DNA from 3 places in the Pseudoxanthomonas sp. 134C1 genome. Region 2 is predicted to be linked to each of the others. Evidence: predicted binding sites of a transcription regulator. Region 2 holds the regulator's gene; each other region holds the start of a gene.
The links. The regulator HrcA, encoded in region 2, represses chaperone genes, less so after heat shock. The targets are predictions, from matches to a motif close to TTNGCACTCNNNNNNNNNGAGTGCNAA.

Region 1 (5,964 bases), on a different contig from region 2:
ACGTGGTTGATAGGTCAGGTGTGTAAGCGCTGCAAGGCGTTGAGCTAACTGATACTAATGATCCGTGCGGCTTGACCATATAACCTCAAGTGGCCTTGGACTCGACGGCAACGTCGATGAGAATCCAATGCCCGCTACGTCACAAGACCCTATGTGAGACAGGCGCCTCATCCCTTCGGATGGCGACGCTCCAACCGTCTCCCTGGTGAAATTAGCGCTGTGGTCCCACCCGTTCCCATCCCGAACACGGAAGTGAAACGCAGCTGCGCCGATGGTAGTGTGGCCTAAGCCATGCAAGAGTAGGTCATCGCCAGGGGCTTTACCCCTAAACCCCCAGCCAACTGGCTGGGGGTTTTTTCTTGCCCGCTGATCGCCAACAATCGGAGTTTCCTAACACTTCGGGGATCAGGGGAATGAAGCAACGTGTTCTGGCCATCGTCCTAGGCATGTCACTGGCGGCGCCCACATGGGCTGCCGACAAGGCGGGAGCCACTCCGGCGCAGGCGCGCCAGATCCATGAGTCCGCCCTTGTGCTGGATACCCACCTGGACACGCCGGCCAATTTCCAGCGCCCCGGCTGGAGTATCCGGGACCGGCATGACCACGAAGGCGATCAATCACAGGTGGATCTGCCGCGGATGAAGGAAGGCGGGCTGGATGGCGGTTTCTGGGTGATCTACACCGAGCAAGGCGCGCGCGACGAAGCCGGCAATCGGGAGGCACGCGATCACGGTTTGGTGCGCCTGACCGAAATCAGAGAGATGCTCGCGGCCAATGCGGCGGATTTCGAGCTGGCCTTGAGTGCCGCCGATGCAGAGCGCATCGCTGCATCCGGCAAACGAGTTTCCTTCGTCAGCATGGAGAACGCTTCGCCGCTGGCGAGCGATCCGAGCCTGCTGGAGCTCTACCAAAAGCTTGGCCTGCGGATGCTCGGGGTCACCCACGTGAAAAACAATGACTTCGGCGATTCATCCACCGACGCGGCTGGACCGCAGTGGAATGGCCTGAGTCCGAAGGGCAAGGCGTTGGTGGCTGATGCCAATCGACTGGGGCTGATCCTGGACGCGTCGCACGCCAGTGATCTGGTGTTTGACCAACTACTCGAACTCTCAAAGGCGCCTATTGTGCTGTCGCACACCAGCGCCGACGCCGTGTTCGATCACCCGCGCAACATCGATGATGCCCGCATTCGCAAGCTTGCCGCCAAGGGCGGCGTCATCCATGTCAATGCCTACGGTGGTTACCTGATTTCCATTCCGAAGAATCCCAAGCGCGAAGCCGCACTTGAGGCACTCTCTGAGAAATACGGTGATGAAAGCGGTCGGGACGATGCCAGGATTCAGGCCTATCTGAAGGAACGCGCGGAAATTGACCAGCGCTTCCCGGTACCCAAAGCCACATTCGAAGACTACATGCGGCATTTGCTGCATATCCTCAAGGTGGCGGGGCCGGAACATGTGGGAATCGGCGCGGACTGGGATGGCGGCGGTGGCGTGGAGGGATTGGAAGACGTATCGGCCCTGCCCAGGATCACGGAACGCCTCTTGAAGGAGGGCTATACCGAAGCAGACGTCCGTGCCATCTGGGGCGGCAATCTGCTACGGATCATGCGTGCGGTGGAGGCTGCCGCGCAGACAAAGCCCAAGCACTAGGCGCACATCCGGCCGCCACCGCGCTGGATGCCCCGGTGGCGGTCGATGTGTTCCAGCTTGCTGGCAGGAAATGGGAAGCCGGCCGCTCGCCATGATGGCGCGAGGCTCGGGGGGAACGGTCCACCTGATCCGCAGTGAGTCGACGCTCCAGATGAGCAAGCGCGCCCTCCCTGCAGAAGGGCGCGCGACGATTTCAGCGTGTCAACATGGAGCCGACAGATGTACGGCGGCCGACTCTTTCCGCTACCAGATTGGATGACGCGACTCGATGCAGGGCGTTGCAGCTTATTCATCAGCGGGAAAGGCAGCGATGCGTGATGAGCTGGCGTGATGTCTTGAGCGCTCATGGAGCCATCCGGTTGCACAGATAGCGGGCCGTACGGCTAGGTAGCCGTGAACGGTTGTCCTTCTGCGATCCTTTTCAGAAATGTCCGATTCCTGCACGGAATCACTTTGGGCGACATTACCGTCCGCGACATGAGTTCGCGATCGAATCTCTCACGTCCCCGGCCAGCGGCATACCTCCGGTGTGCACCATCGACGTGGGAGTCTCCGCACCAGTCAGGTGCGCGACACAAAGTGGTTCCCTTTCCCGAGTCATGCATGCCTTACGCGCCAAAGTCGAACCGACAGGCCGTCCTCCAGCGGGATGGTGGGGTGGGGTGCATGGCGGGCTCACGGTGGGCCAATGGTGTGCTCGCTGGCATTTCCGACGGCATGCATTCCATGCGGGACTGATCTTGCTGGCGGTCACGGTGCCGTGCTTGCTGGTGCTTCTCTGGTTCCGTGGGGACACCCTGCACGCCGACAACGAGGCACTTCAGGAGCGGCAGCGGGCGCTGATGCAACTGGAAACGATGCTCGATGGCGTTCACGCCGCAGCCGGTGAGGCAATGCCTTTGGCTGACGGTCGCTGCGCGGACGTGATCGATGCCCTGCGTCTCTGGGCGGCGGTGGTACCGCAGGTACGCTCCCTGTTGTTGGCACGCGAAGGAGTGGTGTATTGCAGCACGTTGTCCGGTGACGTGATCGCCAGCCCGGCATCGTTCTGGCCCGACCATGAAACGCTGGCACTGATCGACGGCAATGCGGTCGCCCCTGATCGCCCCCTACTGCTGTATCGGTTGACCCTGGGATCGCAGCAGGTCATCGCGGTCATGGATGCCCTGCATGTCTGGCAGGGCGGTGCATCCGAGGATGCCGCCGGCAGGATGACATGGCGCGTGGCTGACATGCAGATAGGGAGTGATGGACGCCTGCGGCCAGGGATAGCCGGGCAGGTGAACGATGCAAGCGTGACGGCGTCGTCGCGGTATCCAATGGCGCTTGCCTCGACCCCGTTTGCCGGGAAACCGGCGTTGCCCGGATCACTGTTCCGTGCTCCGGTTCTGTGGGCACTTCTCGCCGGCATTCCCGCAGGATATCTGGCTCATCTCTTTCTACGGCGCCGGCATGGCTTGCCCAGGGAATTCGAGCGGGCCATCCAGAAAGGCGAGTTCATTTCCTACTACCAGCCATTGGTGCGCGCGGCCGACATGGAATGGGCCGGCCTGGAAGTACTCGCGCGTTGGGCACACCCGTCCCGTGGATTGCTGACCCCGGACAGTTTCATGCCCAGCCTGGAACAGACCGACCTCATTTTGCCGATGACGGCGCAGTTGATGGAGCAGGCCGCGGGCGAACTCGCTGACATGCTCCCGCTGCTGCCGGCCAGCTTCCATATCTCTTTCAACATCACGCCCGCACACCTCACCGGGCGTTGGTTGCCCGAACAATGCCAGCGCTTCCTGGCAGCGTTTCCGCCGGGCAGAATCGGCCTGGTCCTGGAACTGACCGAGCGCGAAGGGGTGGATGCCGATGCCGCCGTGCACGCCGTGCTGGACGAAGTCCGGCGGATGGGCGTACGGATTGCACTGGATGATTTCGGCGTGGGGCATTCCAATCTTGGCCACCTGCAGGAACTGCGGGCAGACCGGCTGAAGATCGATCGCGGATTCGTCGCCCGGCTGGTGGCGCCTGGGCGGATGACGCCTATCCTGCGGACCATCCTGGATCTGGCCGAGCGCATGGACCTGGATGTGGTGGCCGAAGGGGTGGAAAACTGGACGCAGGCGGATGCGTTAGCCCGGCACGGCGTAACCCTGCTGCAGGGATACCTGTTCGCCCGGCCGTTGGCCGGCGCGGACCTGGCCTCTGTCCTGGCCCGATCGCCTGGTCCGCGCCGGGCACGAAGCAATGGCGTTCTCGCTGAAGTTCAAGTGACTGATTCGACAAGATAAATTCGTGCGTGAGATTACTTTTGGGGCATGTGCCGCACTGTTCCCGTTTGCCGTACGAAAGCTGAACGTCTTCCCTCCATCGTTCCATTGCCGGGATGATGGGGAACTCTTTTACCGGTTAGCAGTCGAACAACCCGACTGCTAAGATGACCCTCATGAGCCAGAACTCCTCCGCCACCGCCCTGGTGGCCAACAGCCTCCCCATCCCCAGCGCCCTCGGTTCGCTCGAGGCCTACATCGGCGCCGTGCACCAGATTCCGGTGCTGACGGTCGATGACGAGCAGACGCTCGCCCGTCGTTACCGCGATGACGAAGACCTGGACGCCGCCCGTGAACTGGTGCATTCGCACCTGCGGTTCGTGGTGCACGTGGCTCGTGGCTACAACGGCTACGGCCTGCCCCTGGGCGATCTGATCCAGGAGGGCAACATCGGCCTGATGAAGGCGGTGAAGCGCTTCGATCCGGACATGGGCGTCCGCCTGGTGAGCTTTGCGGTGCACTGGATCCGGGCGGAAATGCACGAGTTCATCCTGAAGAACTGGCGCATCGTGAAGGTCGCGACCACCAAGGCGCAGCGCAAGCTGTTCTTCAACCTGCGCAAGTCCAAGACCCGCCTGGGTTGGATGAACGCGGAGGAAGTCAGCGCCGTTGCCAAGGACCTCAATGTGTCCGAGCGCGAGGTGCTGGAAATGGAATCGCGCCTGTCCGGTCGTGATATCGGCTTCGACGCGCCGGGTGACGAAGACGACGAACACGCGCCGCCGTCACCGGTGAACTACCTGATGGCAGGAGACGAGGATCCGTCGCAGGCCTATGAGCGTGCCGACAGTGAAGACAACCAGTTGGAACTGCTGCGCGAAGGCCTGGCCGGTCTGGATCAGCGTTCGCGCGACATCGTCAAGCGCCGCTGGCTGGATGCGGACAGCAAGATCACGCTGCAGGAACTGGCGGACGAGTACGGTGTTTCCGCCGAACGCATCCGTCAGATCGAGGCCAATGCGCTCAAGAAGATGAAGGCATTGTTTGCCGCCTGAGCACGGCATTCCTGACGAGGTGTGCGTGACGCGATGAAGACGGCTCCGGAAACGGGGCCGTTTTCTTTTTCGCGCAAGAATCGGATGGCGGCGCCACGCTCTTCCGGAGACTCTGTCCACCCGTTCGCAGGAGTCCTCCATGTCATACCGCATAGCCGGTCTTTCCCCCGATTTGTTCGCCCACCTGTGGCCGTTGGATGACGCAAGCCTGGACATGCAGGCCATCCGGCGCGTGGTCGCGGACAACGATCGCGGTTTCCCGTGCCGTGTCTCGCTGGATAACGCGCGCGCGGGGGAAACCCTGTTGCTGCTGCCCTTCCAGCATCATGACGTGGCCGGGCCTTATCGGGCCGGTGGCCCGATCTTCGTGCGTGAACAAGCCACCCAGGCGGCGGTGTTCGTGGACCGGATTCCCGATACGTTCCTGCGCCGCCTGCTGTCCGTGCGTGCCTACGATGCCAGTGGCTGGATGCAGGGATCCGAAGTCGTGGAGGGTACCCAACTGATCCAGACCATCGAGGCTTTCCTCCAGCGCGAGGAAGTGGATTACCTGCATCTGCACAATGCGCGCCCCGGGTGTTTCGCGGCGCGCGTGGAGCGTCACTGATCCGGTGGGGTTTCTGCGGTGCCGAAGATGATGCGTGCGCCGCGCTGATAGCTCCAGTAGGCCCATGCCCAGTTCAGCAGCACGACCAGCCGGTTGCGGAAGCCGATCAGGAAAAACACGTGTGCGGCCAGCCAGAACCACCACGCGAGCAGGCCGGACAGCTTGAGTCTGCCCAGGTGCACCACCGCGGCCATGCGGCCGATGGTGGCGAGGTTGCCGAAATCCCGGTAGTGGAAAGCAGTCGTGGCCTTGCCGGCCAGGCGCGCGCGAATCATCGCCGCGATATGCCGTCCCATCTGCTTGGCGGCGGGAGCGACGCCGGGCACGGGCCTGCCATCGCTCTGTACGGAAGCCAGGTCGCCGCCGACGAAGATTTCGGGATGCCCGGGTAC
Region 2 (5,964 bases):
CCGGGGCGGCGCCGTCATCGGCACCCGGCTGCTGGCCCGAAGCGGCGGCCGCGTAAAGCGACTGGGCCGCCTCTTCCAGGGTCTTGGACCTGGCGTCGATCTGGGCCTTGTCGTCGCTCTTCATCGCCGTTTCCAGTTCGGCGATGGCGCCCTCGACCCGGCCGATCACGTCGCCCGGCACCTTGCTGCCATGCTCGGTGATGGCAGTGCGGGTGGCGTGCAGCAGGCCGTCGGCGTGATTGCGCGCCTGCACCAGTTCGTGGAACTTCTTGTCCTCGTCGCGATGCGTCTCGGCGTCGGCGACCATGCGCTGGATCTCTTCCTCGGACAGGCCCGAACCGGCCTTGATCTCGACCTTCTGTTCCTTGTTGGTCTTCTTGTCCTTGGCCGAGACATGCAGGATGCCGTTGGCGTCGATGTCGAACGACACCTCGATCTGCGGCAGGCCGCGCGGCGAGGGATCGATGCCGGCCAGGTCGAAGCGGGCCAGCGACTTGTTGAAACGGGCCTGTTCGCGCTCGCCCTGCAGCACGTGCACGGTCACCGCGGACTGGTTGTCCTCGGCCGTCGAGAAGGTCTGCGAAGCCTTGGTCGGGATGGTGGTGTTCTTCTCGATGATCTTGGTGAACACGCCACCCAGGGTCTCGATGCCCAGGCTCAGCGGGGTCACGTCCAGCAGCAGCACGTCCTTTACATCACCGGCCAGCACGCCGCCCTGGATCGCGGCGCCCAGCGCCACGGCCTCGTCGGGGTTGACGTCCTTGCGCGGTTCCTTGCCGAAGAACTCGGCCACCGCCTGCTGCACCTTCGGCATGCGGGTCTGGCCGCCGACCAGGATCACCTCGCCGATCTCGCTGGCGCGCAGGCCGGCGTCGTTCAGTGCGATGCGGCACGGCTCGATGCTCTTCTTGATCAGGTCTTCCACCAGCGCTTCCAGCTTGGCGCGGGTCAGCTTGATGTTGAGGTGCTTCGGACCGGAAGCGTCGGCGGTGATGTACGGCAGGTTGACTTCGGTCTGCTGCGAGCTGGACAGCTCGATCTTGGCGCGCTCGGCGGCATCCTTCAGGCGCTGCAGGGCCAGCGGATCCTTGCGCAGGTCGATGCCCTGGTCCTTCTGGAACTCTTCGACCAGATAGTCGATGACGCGCTTGTCGAAGTCCTCGCCGCCCAGGAAGGTGTCGCCGTTGGTGGCCAGCACCTCGAACTGCTTCTCGCCGTCGACGTTGGCGATCTCGATGATCGACACGTCGAAGGTGCCGCCGCCCAGGTCGTACACGGCGATCTTGCGATCGGTGCCGTCGGCCTTGTCGAGGCCATAGGCCAGCGCCGCGGCGGTCGGCTCGTTGATGATGCGCTTGACGTCCAGGCCGGCGATCTTGCCGGCGTCCTTGGTGGCCTGGCGCTGGCTGTCGTTGAAGTAGGCCGGCACGGTGATGACCGCTTCGGTCACCGTCTCGCCCAGGAAGGCCTCGGCGGTCTTCTTCATCTTCTCCAGGATGCGCGCGGAGATTTCCTGCGCGGACAGCTTCTTGCCGTCGGCGGTGGCCACCCAGGCGTCACCGTTGTCGTGCTGGACGATGGAATACGGCACCAGGCCGATGTCCTTCTGCACTTCGGCGTCGGTGAATTTGCGGCCGATCAGGCGCTTCACCGCGAAGAAGGTGTTCTTGGGGTTGGTGACGGCCTGGCGCTTGGCCGAGGCGCCCACCAGGACTTCGCCGTCCTTGGTGTAGGCGACGATGGAGGGGGTGGTACGGTCGCCTTCGGAATTCTCGATGACGCGTGCCTTGCCGCCTTCCATGATCGCCACGCACGAATTGGTCGTGCCCAGGTCGATGCCGATGATCTTGCCCATTGTCGGGTTCGCTCCCTAAAAGTGTCTGTCTTGGTCCGGCGCTGGGCCGGGGATGGTCTGGATGTGGGGTCCGGCCGGCGCGGTTCAAGCGCCGCCGGCCCGGGCGTTCAGTCCTGCCTCGCCACCACCACCAGCGCGGGGCGCAGCAGGCGGTCGTTGAGCAGGTAGCCCTTCTGGAACACCTGCACCACGCTGCCGGGCGCGGCGCCGGGAACGTCGGCCTGGCTGATGGCCTGGTGGTGTTCCGGGTTGAACGGGGCGCCGACCGGATCGACCACGGTCAGGCCGTTGTCGCCGGCAACCTTGAGCAGTTGCTTGTAGGTCAGTTCCAGCCCCTCGCGCAGCGGATTGGCCTCGCCGCCGGCCGCGGCCAACCCGGCGTCCAGGCTGTCGAAGACCGGCAGCAGGTCGCCCAGCAGGCGTTCGTTGGCGAATTTGCGCGCCATCTCGATGTCGCGCGCCACCCGCTTGCGCTGATTCTCCAGGTCCGCCCGCTCCAGCAGCGAGGTGGCCCGCAGCTGGTCCAGCTCGTTGCGGAGCGTTTCCAGTTCGGCGATCAGGGGGTTGTCGGCTTCTTGCGGTTCGGGCGTCTGGCCCAGTTCGGAATCGTGTTCGTTTTGGCTCATCTCGGGTCCCGTCGCGGCGGTTCCTGCCGCATGACAGGCAACTTATTGGGCCGGGCTGTCCGGATTCAAGGCGGCCCCCAGCGCATCGGCGGCCGCCTGCACCACCGGAATCACCCGGTCGTAGGCCATCCGGGTCGGGCCGATGACCCCCAGCACCCCCAGCACCTGCCCGCCGGCCATGTACGGCGCGGTGACCACCGAAACGCTGTCGTGGCGGGCCAGCCCGGTGTCCTCGCCGATGAAGATGCGCACGCCCGGGGCGCGCAGGGTGCGCTCCAGCAGCTGCAGGATCTCCCGCTTGCGGGCGAAGGTCTCGAACAGGTCGCGCAGGCGCTCCAGGTCGGACAGATCCTGCACGCTCATCAGCCGGGTCTGCCCGGCCAGCACCACGTCGTCACCCGGCGGCGCCAGCGCCTGTTCGGCCAGATCCACCGCCTCCGCCAGCAGTCCTTCCATCTCGCTGCGGGCCGCGCGAAGCTCCCGCAGCAGGGTGGCGCGGATGTCGGCCAGCGGGCGCCCGGCGAAATGGGCATTCAGATAGTTGGCGATCCGCTCCAGCTCCGAGCGGTCGTAGACCCGCCGCGGCTCGATCACCCGGTTCTGCACATCGTTGTCGGCGAACACCAGGATCGCCATCACCCGGCGCCCGTCCAGCGGCACGAAATCGATGTAGCGGAACGCGAACTGCTCGCGCCGGGGCGCACTCACCACCCCGACGAAATGGGTCATCGCCGACAGCAGCTCGGAGGCGTTGCCCAGCAACGCCTGGGTGCCCGCCCCGGCTGGCAACTCGGCGCGCAGGCGGGTGATCTCGCCCTCGCCCAGCGACTTCACCTGCACCAGACTGTCCACGAACACCCGATAGCCCTGGGCGGTCGGCACCCGCCCGGCGGAGGTGTGCGGCGAGCTCAACAACCCCACTTCCTCCAGCTCGGCCAGGATGTTGCGGATGGTCGCCGGGCTGACGTCCAGACCGCCATGGCGGGCCAGGGTCTGCGAGCCGACCGGTTCGCCGTCGCGGATGTAACGGGAGATCAGCGCCCGCAGCAATTGGCGGGCGCGGGGGTCCAGCGGGGTGTCGGCGGATGCGGCCATCATCGACGAATAGATAGCGGTATCGCCCGGCGACCGCAAGCATTGAAGTGACTTCCGGCCACTTGGCGACGGCTGGCGGATGCGGGTCAATGGCCATCCCTCCGGTTCCTCCCGCCGCCATGATCTATCTGCTGTTCAAACTGTTGCACGTCGTCGCCGTCGTGCTGTTCCTCGGCAACATCACCACCGGCGTGTTCTGGGTCCGCCACGCCGCCCGCCACCGTTCCCCGCCCCGACTGGCCGAGGCGATGGCGGGCGTCATCCGCAGCGACCGGGTGTTCACCGTGCCGGCGGTGCTGGTGATCATCGCCAGCGGCGGCCTGGCGGCCTGGCAAGGCGGCTGGCCGGTGCTGCGCACCGGCTGGATCGCCTGGGGCATCGGCCTGTTCGTGCTGTCCGGATTGGTGTTCGCGGCGCTGGCTCCGCTCCAGCACCGCCTGCGGGTGCTGGCCGGTCGCGAGGACATCGGCTGGGACGACTGCGCTCCCCTGTTGCGGCGCTGGAACCGCATCGGTGTCGCCAGCCTGCTGCCGGCCTGGCTGGCGCTGGCCGCGATGGTGCTGAAGGTGCCCGCGTAGGGCTGTCGCGGTTTCTGCGACGGCCCCCGCCGATGCTGCCGCCGCGTGCCATGCGCGTCATGGCTGGCCCTTACAATACGTGCATGCTCAGACACCTCGCGATCAAGGATTTCGCCGTCGTCCGCGCCACCGAACTGGAATTCGGCCCCGGCATGACCGTCATTTCCGGTGAAACCGGCGCCGGCAAGTCGTTGCTGGTGGATGCCCTGGGCTTCCTGTCGGGCCTGCGCGCCGACAGCGGCGTGGTCCGCCACGGCGCCGAGCGCGCCGAACTGTCCGCCGAATTCGCCATCGAGGCCAACGCGCCGGCGCTGGCGTGGCTGCGCGAACAGGAGCTGGACGACGAACTGGCCTGCCAGCTGCGCCGGATCATCCGCGCCGACGGTGGTTCGCGCGCCTGGATCAACGGCCGCAGCGTCACCCTCGGGCAATTGTCGGATCTGGCCGGACGGCTGGTGGAAATCCACGGGCAACACGAACACCAGGCGCTGATGGACAAAGCCAGCCAGCGCGAGCTGCTGGATGGCCACGCCCGCAACGCGGCCGAACGGCAGGCGGTGGCGGCGGCCGCGGCGCGCTGGTCCGAGCTGCTGCACGAACGCGACCACCTGTCCCGCCAGGGCGATGTCTCCGATCGCATCAACTATCTGGAACACCAGCTCGGTGAACTGGCACGCGAGGACCTCGCCCCGGCCAGCATCGAGAACTTGGTCGCGGGTCATCGCCGCCAGGCCCACGCCACCGGCCTCATCCAGGCCTGCGAAGCGGCGCTGACGCGTCTGGGCGGGGACGAATCCCCGTCGTTGTCGCGCCAGCTGCAGCAGACCCGCGGCGAACTGGCCCGGCTGGCGCAACACGAACCGCGGCTGGCCGAGATCGACGGCATGCTGGAAAGCGCGAACATCCAGATCGACGAGGCGCTCGGCCTGCTTGGCCAGGTCCGCGACGATCTGGACGCGGATCCGGAGCAATTCGAGGAACTGGAACAACGGCTTGGCCGCATCCACGACCTGGCCCGCAAGCACCGCACGACCCCGGACGATCTGGCGCGGGTACGCGACACCATCGCCACCGAACTGGACGGTCTGCGCGGCGCCGGTGAGCGCCTGCTCGGCCTCAACAAGGAGATCGAGGCCGCCCGCGACGCCTGGAAGACCAGCGCCGCCCGGTTGACCCGCAGCCGCCAGCGCGCCGCGCGCGAACTGGGCAAGACCACCACCGCCCTGATCGGCGAACTGGGCATGGGCGGCGGACGGTTCGAGATTGCGCTGGAGCCCAACGAGGGGGACCGCCCGGATCCGGCCGGCGCCGAGCGGGTCGAATTCCTGGTCGGCGCCAATGCCGGCCAGCCGCCCCGGCCGCTGCGCAAGGTCGCCTCCGGCGGCGAGCTGTCGCGCATCTCGCTGGCCATCGAGGTCGCCGCGCTCGGTGTGGACACGGTGCCGACCATGGTGTTCGACGAAGTCGACTCCGGCATCGGCGGCGCGGTCGCCGACATCGTCGGCAAGAAGCTGCGCGCCCTCGGCGCGCAGCGGCAGGTGCTGTGCGTGACCCACCTGCCCCAGGTGGCCGCCCAGGGCCATGCCCACTACCGGGTCAGCAAGGCGCCGGTGGACGGCATGACCCAGAGCGCGGTGGAAGTCCTGACCGCCCGCCAGCGCGAAGAGGAACTGGCACGCATGCTGGGCGGCGTCGAGGTCAGCAAGGAAGCCCACGCCGCGGCCAAGCGGCTGCTGGCCGACGTCGCAGGCTGAGGATTCCGATCACGGCCAGCTCTTTTCGAGTCTTCCCCCCATCGCGATGGGAAGCC
Region 3 (5,964 bases), on a different contig from region 2:
CGTGCTGCTGGAACAACCGCCCCGCCAGGCGGCGGCCGGCCGGTGTCAGCACGACGTCGACACGGCGCTTGTCCTCGCGATCGCTCCGGCGCTGCAACAGGCCTTCGCGCTCCAGTCCGTCCAGCAACCCGGTGACGGTGGCGCGGGTGACGCCCGCGCGCTCGGCCAGTTGATGCGGCGACAGCGCTTGGCCGGCGCCATGCAGCAAGAACAGGACTACGAAACGTCCCTCGCTCAGCCCATGCGGCGCCAGTCGCGTCGCGCAATCGCGATCAATGGCGGCGGCCAGCGACAACACCTGGAAGCACAGCCGCAGGCCATCGACATCGGCCTGCCCGTGTCGTCGGGCTTCGTCCAGCAACGCCTGGTGCTTGTTCTCGAGCATGCCGCGCCCCTTTTGATTAGGCGCCTAATTATATGGATGCGCGCGAGCATGTCCAGCGCGCGTCCGCGCGATTCGGGAAAACCAAAGAAAAACCCCGCCTCGCGGCGGGGTTTTCCGGTGTCGCGGTACTGCGTGGAAAGCCGGATCAGAAATCCATGCCGCCCATGCCGCCCATGCCACCGCCCGGCGGCATCGCCGGCTCATCCTTCTTCGGAGCCTCGGCCACCATCGCTTCGGTGGTGATCATCAGGCCGGCGATGGATGCGGCGTTCTGCAGCGCGGTGCGGGTGACCTTGGTCGGATCCAGGATGCCGAACTCGACCATGTCGCCGAACTCGCCGTTGGCGGCGTTGTAGCCGAAGTTGCCCGAACCGTCCTTGACCTTGTTGACGATCACGGAGGGCTCTTCGCCGGCGTTGGTGACGATTTCGCGCAGCGGGGCTTCCATCGCGCGCAGGGCGATCTGGATACCGTGGGTCTGGTCTTCGTTGATGCCCTTCAGGCCTTCGATGGCGGCCTTGGCACGGATCAGGGCGACGCCGCCGCCCGGGACCACGCCTTCCTCGACGGCCGCACGGGTGGCGTGCAGGGCGTCTTCAACGCGCGCCTTCTTTTCCTTCATCTCGACTTCGGTGGCGGCACCGACCTTGATGACGGCCACGCCGCCGGCCAGCTTGGCCACGCGCTCCTGCAGCTTCTCGCGGTCGTAGTCCGAAGAGGTCTCTTCGATCTGCGCCTTGATCTGCTTGATGCGCGCTTCGATGGCGGAGGTGTCGCCGGCGCCGTCGATGATGGTGCTGTTTTCCTTCGAGACCTGCACCTTCTTGGCGCGGCCCAGATCCTTGATGGTGGCCTTCTCGAGCGACAGGCCCACTTCCTCGGAGATCACGGTGCCGCCGGTCAGCACGGCCATGTCTTCCAGCATCGCCTTGCGACGGTCGCCGAAGCCCGGAGCCTTCACGGCCACGACCTTGACGATGCCGCGGATGGTGTTGACGACCAGGGTCGCCAGCGCTTCGCCTTCCACTTCCTCGGCGACGATCAGCAGCGGCTTGCCGGCCTTGGCCACGCCTTCCAGCACGGGCAGCAGGTCACGCACGTTGGAGATCTTCTTGTCGTGCAGCAGGATGAACGGGTCATCCAGGTCGGCGGTCATCGACTGCTGGTTGTTGACGAAGTACGGCGACAGGTAGCCGCGGTCGAACTGCATGCCTTCGACGACGTCCAGCTCGTTGTCCAGGCCCGAGCCTTCCTCGACGGTGATCACGCCTTCCTTGCCGACCTTCTTCATCGCGTCGGCGATGATGTTGCCGATCGACTCGTCGGAGTTGGCGGAGATGGTGCCGACCTGGGCGATGGCCTTGTCGTCGGCGGTGGGCTTGCTGATCTTCTTCAGCTCGGCCACGGCGGCGATCACGGCCTTGTCGATGCCGCGCTTCAGGTCCATCGGGTTCATGCCGGCGGCGACCGCCTTGGAACCTTCGCGGATCAGCGCCTGCGCCAGCACGGTGGCGGTGGTGGTGCCGTCACCGGCGTTGTCGGAGGTCTTGGAAGCGACTTCCTTGACCATCTGCGCGCCCATGTTCTCGAACTTGTCGGCCAGTTCGATTTCCTTGGCGACGGAGACGCCGTCCTTGGTGATGGTCGGGGCGCCGAAGCTCTTCTCGAGCACGACGTTGCGGCCCTTCGGGCCCAGGGTGGCCTTGACGGCGTTGGCGAGCACGTTGACGCCGCGCACCATGCGCGAACGGGCGTCTTCGCCGAAACGGATATCCTTGGCAGCCATTGCGATTACCTCAATTCAAATAGGGGTTGGAAAAAGGATGCGGAGTCCGCGGCTCAGCCGAGGATCGCGAAGATGTCGTCTTCCTTCACGACCAGGTAGTCGGTGCCGTCCAGCTTCACTTCGGTGCCGCTGTACTTGCCGAACAGGACCTTGTCGCCGACCTTGACCTTCGGGGCGCGCACATTGCCGTTGTCCAGGACCTTGCCTTCGCCGACGGCGACGACTTCGCCCTTGATCGGCTTCTCGGTGGCCGAGTCCGGAATCACGATGCCGCCAGCGGACAGCTTCTCTTCTTCCATACGCTTGATGACCACGCGGTCGTACAGCGGCTTGATATTGCTCATTTCAATCCTCTTTAAGTGATTGATTGGACTGGGAAAGGGGCGGCGATGTTAGCACTCGGGACGTATGAGTGCCAGCAACGCGGGCAAACGAATCCCGGCGAACCGGGATTGCACCGAGATGGGGCCCGGCCCGGGCCTTTCAAGAGCCGGCCTCGGAAAAAGTTTGGACCGGGGATCAGGGAGGCGTCTGCGATAATCGTGGGCCTATGTCCGTCCTGATCGCCTTCTGCACCTGCCCCGACGCCGACAGCGCCCGCCGCCTGGCCGGGACGCTGGTGGAAGAACGGCTGGCGGCATGCGTGAACCTCCTGCCCGGCATGACCTCGGTCTACCGCTGGCGGGACGCGGTGGAAACCACCGACGAGGTCCAGCTGATCATCAAGACCACCGCCGCGCGCCTGCCGGCGCTGGCGGCCCGGCTGGCCGAACTGCATCCCTACGAACTCCCCGAACTGCTGGCGGTCCAAGCCGCCGCCGGCCTGCCCGCCTATCTGGCCTGGGTGACGGCGGAAACGAGCGAGCCCCGAGAGGAATCCTGACCGATGACGTGGTTGTCCCGCCTGCTGGCCCTGGGCCTGCTGTCCCTCGCCTGCGCCGCGCAGGCCCAGATCCGCCCGCAGGACCTGCCGCCGGTCGACGAGGTGTTCGTTCCCAGCGTGACCGCGCCCAGCCGCGACCGCATCGAGGTCAACTGGAAAATCGCCGACGGCTACTACCTGTACCGGCATCGCACCGGGGTCGAGGTGAGCGCCGGCGGTTTCACCGCCAAACCGCTGCAACTGCCCAAGGGCAAGGCTTACCGCGACGAGTTCTTCGGCGACGTGGAAACCTACCGCGGCAGCCTGATCGCGGTGCTGCCCGGCCAGGCCGGCGCGGACACCGATACGGTCACCCTCAAGGTCAAGTACCAGGGTTGCGCCGACGCCGGCATCTGCTATCCGCCGCAGGTCCGCAGCCTCACCGTGAATCTGCCCGGCGGCGCGCCCGCGCCGGCCGCGAACGACACCGGCGGCTTCGTGCCGCTGGGCTCGCTGACCGGAGGCGGCTCGTCGCTGCTGGGTGGCGGCAAGGGCGCGGTCGATGCCGCGCCGTTGCCGCAGGATCGCGCCTTCGCGGTCGAAGCCATCGCCTTCGACGGCAATCAGCTGCTGCTGCGCTTCACCCCGGCGCGCGGCTACTACGTCTACCGCGATCGCACCTCGATGGCGCTGGAAGGCGCGCCCGGCATCGGCCTGCAGAAGCCGCGCTGGCCCAAGGGTCAGGCCTACCACGACGAACACTTCGGCGACGTCATCGTCTATTTCGACCAGGCCGAAGTGCCGGTGCCGCTGAACCGCGAACATGCCAAGGCCGCCAAGACCACCCTGCGGGTGACCTTCCAGGGCTGCCAGACCGGCGGCATCTGCTATCCACCGATGACCCGCCGGATCGCGCTGTCGATTCCGGCCGGCAAGGTGACGACGGCCGCCGAAGCCGCCGCCGGCACGGAAGCGCCGGCATCGCCGCCGGCGGCGAATGGCGCGGCGGTTGCGGATACCGCCGACACGGGCGCATCGACCACCGAAACGCCCGCCGCCCCCGACGCGGCCGCTTCCGGCACCACCGCCACCGACGTGCCACGCACCCTGCCGCCGGAAGACGCGCTGCGACGCGCCTCGGGCACGCCGACCAGTCTGTGGCTGGCGCTGCTGCTGGCGCTGGGCGGCGGCCTGATCCTCAACCTGATGCCGTGCGTGTTGCCGGTGCTGTCGCTGAAGGCGCTGTCGCTGGCCGGCGGCGATCGGCCGAAGGCGCGCGCGCTCTGGTACACCGCCGGCGTGCTGCTGAGTTTCCTGGCGGTCGGCGGCGCGGCCATCGCCCTGCGCGCGGCCGGGCAGGCGCTGGGTTGGGGCTTCCAGTTGCAGCAACCCCTGGTGATCGGCGTACTGGTGTATGTGGTGTTCGCGGTCGGCCTGAGCCTGTCGGGCGTGTTCGCCGTGGGTTATGGACTGGCCGGCACGGGCGACGGATTGACCCGCAGGCACGGTCCGGCGGGTGATTTCTTCACCGGCGTGCTGGCGGTGGTGGTGGCCAGCCCGTGCACCGCGCCGTTCATGGGCGCCGCGCTGGCGTTCGCGTTCGCCGCGCCGGTGCCGCTGGCGCTGCTGGTGTTCCTGATGCTGGGCGTCGGTCTGGCGCTGCCGTTCCTGCTGATCGGCTTCGTGCCGGCGCTGGCCAACCGGCTGCCGCGCCCGGGCGCGTGGATGGAAACGCTGAAGAAGGCGCTGGCCTTCCCGATGTATCTGACCGCGGTGTGGCTGCTGTGGGTGCTGGGCCGCCAGCGTGGCATCGACGCGGTCGCGCTGGTGCTGGTCGGCCTGGTGCTGCTGGCGGTGGCGGCGTGGTGGCTGCAGCGCCTGCGCTGGCGCGCCGCGCCGGTACAGCGCGCGCTGGCCGTGCTGGTGCTGGCCTCGGCCGTGGCGCCGCTGGTGATGGCGCATCGCCTGCCGCCGCCGGAACGCGCCGCGACCGTCGAGACCCGGGACAGCGTGGCCTTTTCGCCGGAACGACTGGCCGCGTTGCGCGCCGAAGGCAAGGTGGTGTTCGTCGACATCACCGCCGACTGGTGCGTGACCTGCAAGGCCAACGAAAAGACCGTCCTGGATCGCGCCCCCTTCCGCAAGGCGCTGGCCGACGCCAACGGCGTGCTGATGCGCGGCGACTGGACCAATGTCGATGCCACCATCACCGCCTATCTGGAACAGCACGGCGCGGTCGGCGTGCCGCTGTACGTGGTGTATCCGCGCAACGGTGGCGAGGGTGAAGTGCTGCCGACCGTGCTGACCCAGTCGATGATCGAGGACGCGCTGGCGAGGGCCGCGCGATGAAGGTCACCCCCGCGCGCGTGCTGTGGGTGGCGGTGGCCGCCGGCGCGCTCGGCCTGTTGGCCAGCCATGCCTTCGACAGCGGCTGGCTGTGGCGCACCGAACCGGGTCAGCAGGCATTGCAGACCGTCGTCAACGCGACCGCGCCCACACCACCGCCCGGCGTGGCGCCCGCGAAGGTGGGCGATCCGATGCCGAAGATCGCCCTGCCCGGCCCCGACGGCAAGACCCTCGATCTGGCGCGCTATCGCGGCCGTCCGCTGCTGATCAATGTATGGGCGAGCTGGTGTGGTCCCTGCATCAAGGAAATGCCGGAACTGGATCGCTTCGCCCGCGAGCAGGGCAGCGATGGCGTGCAGGTGATCGGCCTGGCGCTGGACACCGAGGAAGGCGTGAACGACTTCCTCGCCAAGGTACCCGTGCAATATCCGATCCTGCTGGACACACCCGGCCCGGCCGACAGCAGCGTCTGGCTCGGCAACGCCAAGGGCGTGCTGCCCTACACCGTGCTGGTGGGCGCCGACGGGCGCATCCTCAAACAGAAGATCGGGCCGTTCGTGGAAGGCGAGATCACCGGCTGGGCGG

Region 1: a site for HrcA is predicted at 4,050-4,076, ahead of rpoH (RNA polymerase sigma factor RpoH). Genes of this name have one in related genera too.
Region 3: a site for HrcA is predicted at 2,564-2,590, ahead of groES (co-chaperone GroES). Genes of this name have one in related genera too.

What each region holds. Positions count from the first base shown of each region.
Region 1 is NZ_JBYMTH010000007.1:216,257-222,220, reverse strand. It holds rRNA gene AC3DEZ_RS14535 (23S ribosomal RNA) at 1-79, shown strand, start outside; rRNA gene rrf (5S ribosomal RNA) at 202-316, shown strand; gene AC3DEZ_RS14525 (dipeptidase) at 414-1,652, shown strand; gene AC3DEZ_RS14520 (EAL domain-containing protein) at 2,423-3,931, shown strand; gene rpoH (RNA polymerase sigma factor RpoH) at 4,087-4,965, shown strand; gene AC3DEZ_RS14510 (DUF1203 domain-containing protein) at 5,105-5,572, shown strand; gene AC3DEZ_RS14505 (NAD(P)/FAD-dependent oxidoreductase) at 5,566-5,964, opposite strand, start outside.
Region 2 is NZ_JBYMTH010000005.1:102,004-107,967, forward strand. It holds gene dnaK (molecular chaperone DnaK) at 1-1,855, opposite strand, end outside; gene grpE (nucleotide exchange factor GrpE) at 1,963-2,481, opposite strand; gene hrcA (heat-inducible transcriptional repressor HrcA) at 2,524-3,576, opposite strand; gene AC3DEZ_RS11720 (DUF2269 family protein) at 3,666-4,154, shown strand; gene recN (DNA repair protein RecN) at 4,238-5,908, shown strand.
Region 3 is NZ_JBYMTH010000008.1:100,695-106,658, reverse strand. It holds gene AC3DEZ_RS15030 (MarR family winged helix-turn-helix transcriptional regulator) at 1-385, opposite strand, end outside; gene groL (chaperonin GroEL) at 531-2,171, opposite strand; gene groES (co-chaperone GroES) at 2,225-2,515, opposite strand; gene cutA (divalent-cation tolerance protein CutA) at 2,722-3,054, shown strand; gene AC3DEZ_RS15010 (protein-disulfide reductase DsbD family protein) at 3,058-5,382, shown strand; gene AC3DEZ_RS15005 (TlpA family protein disulfide reductase) at 5,379-5,964, shown strand, end outside.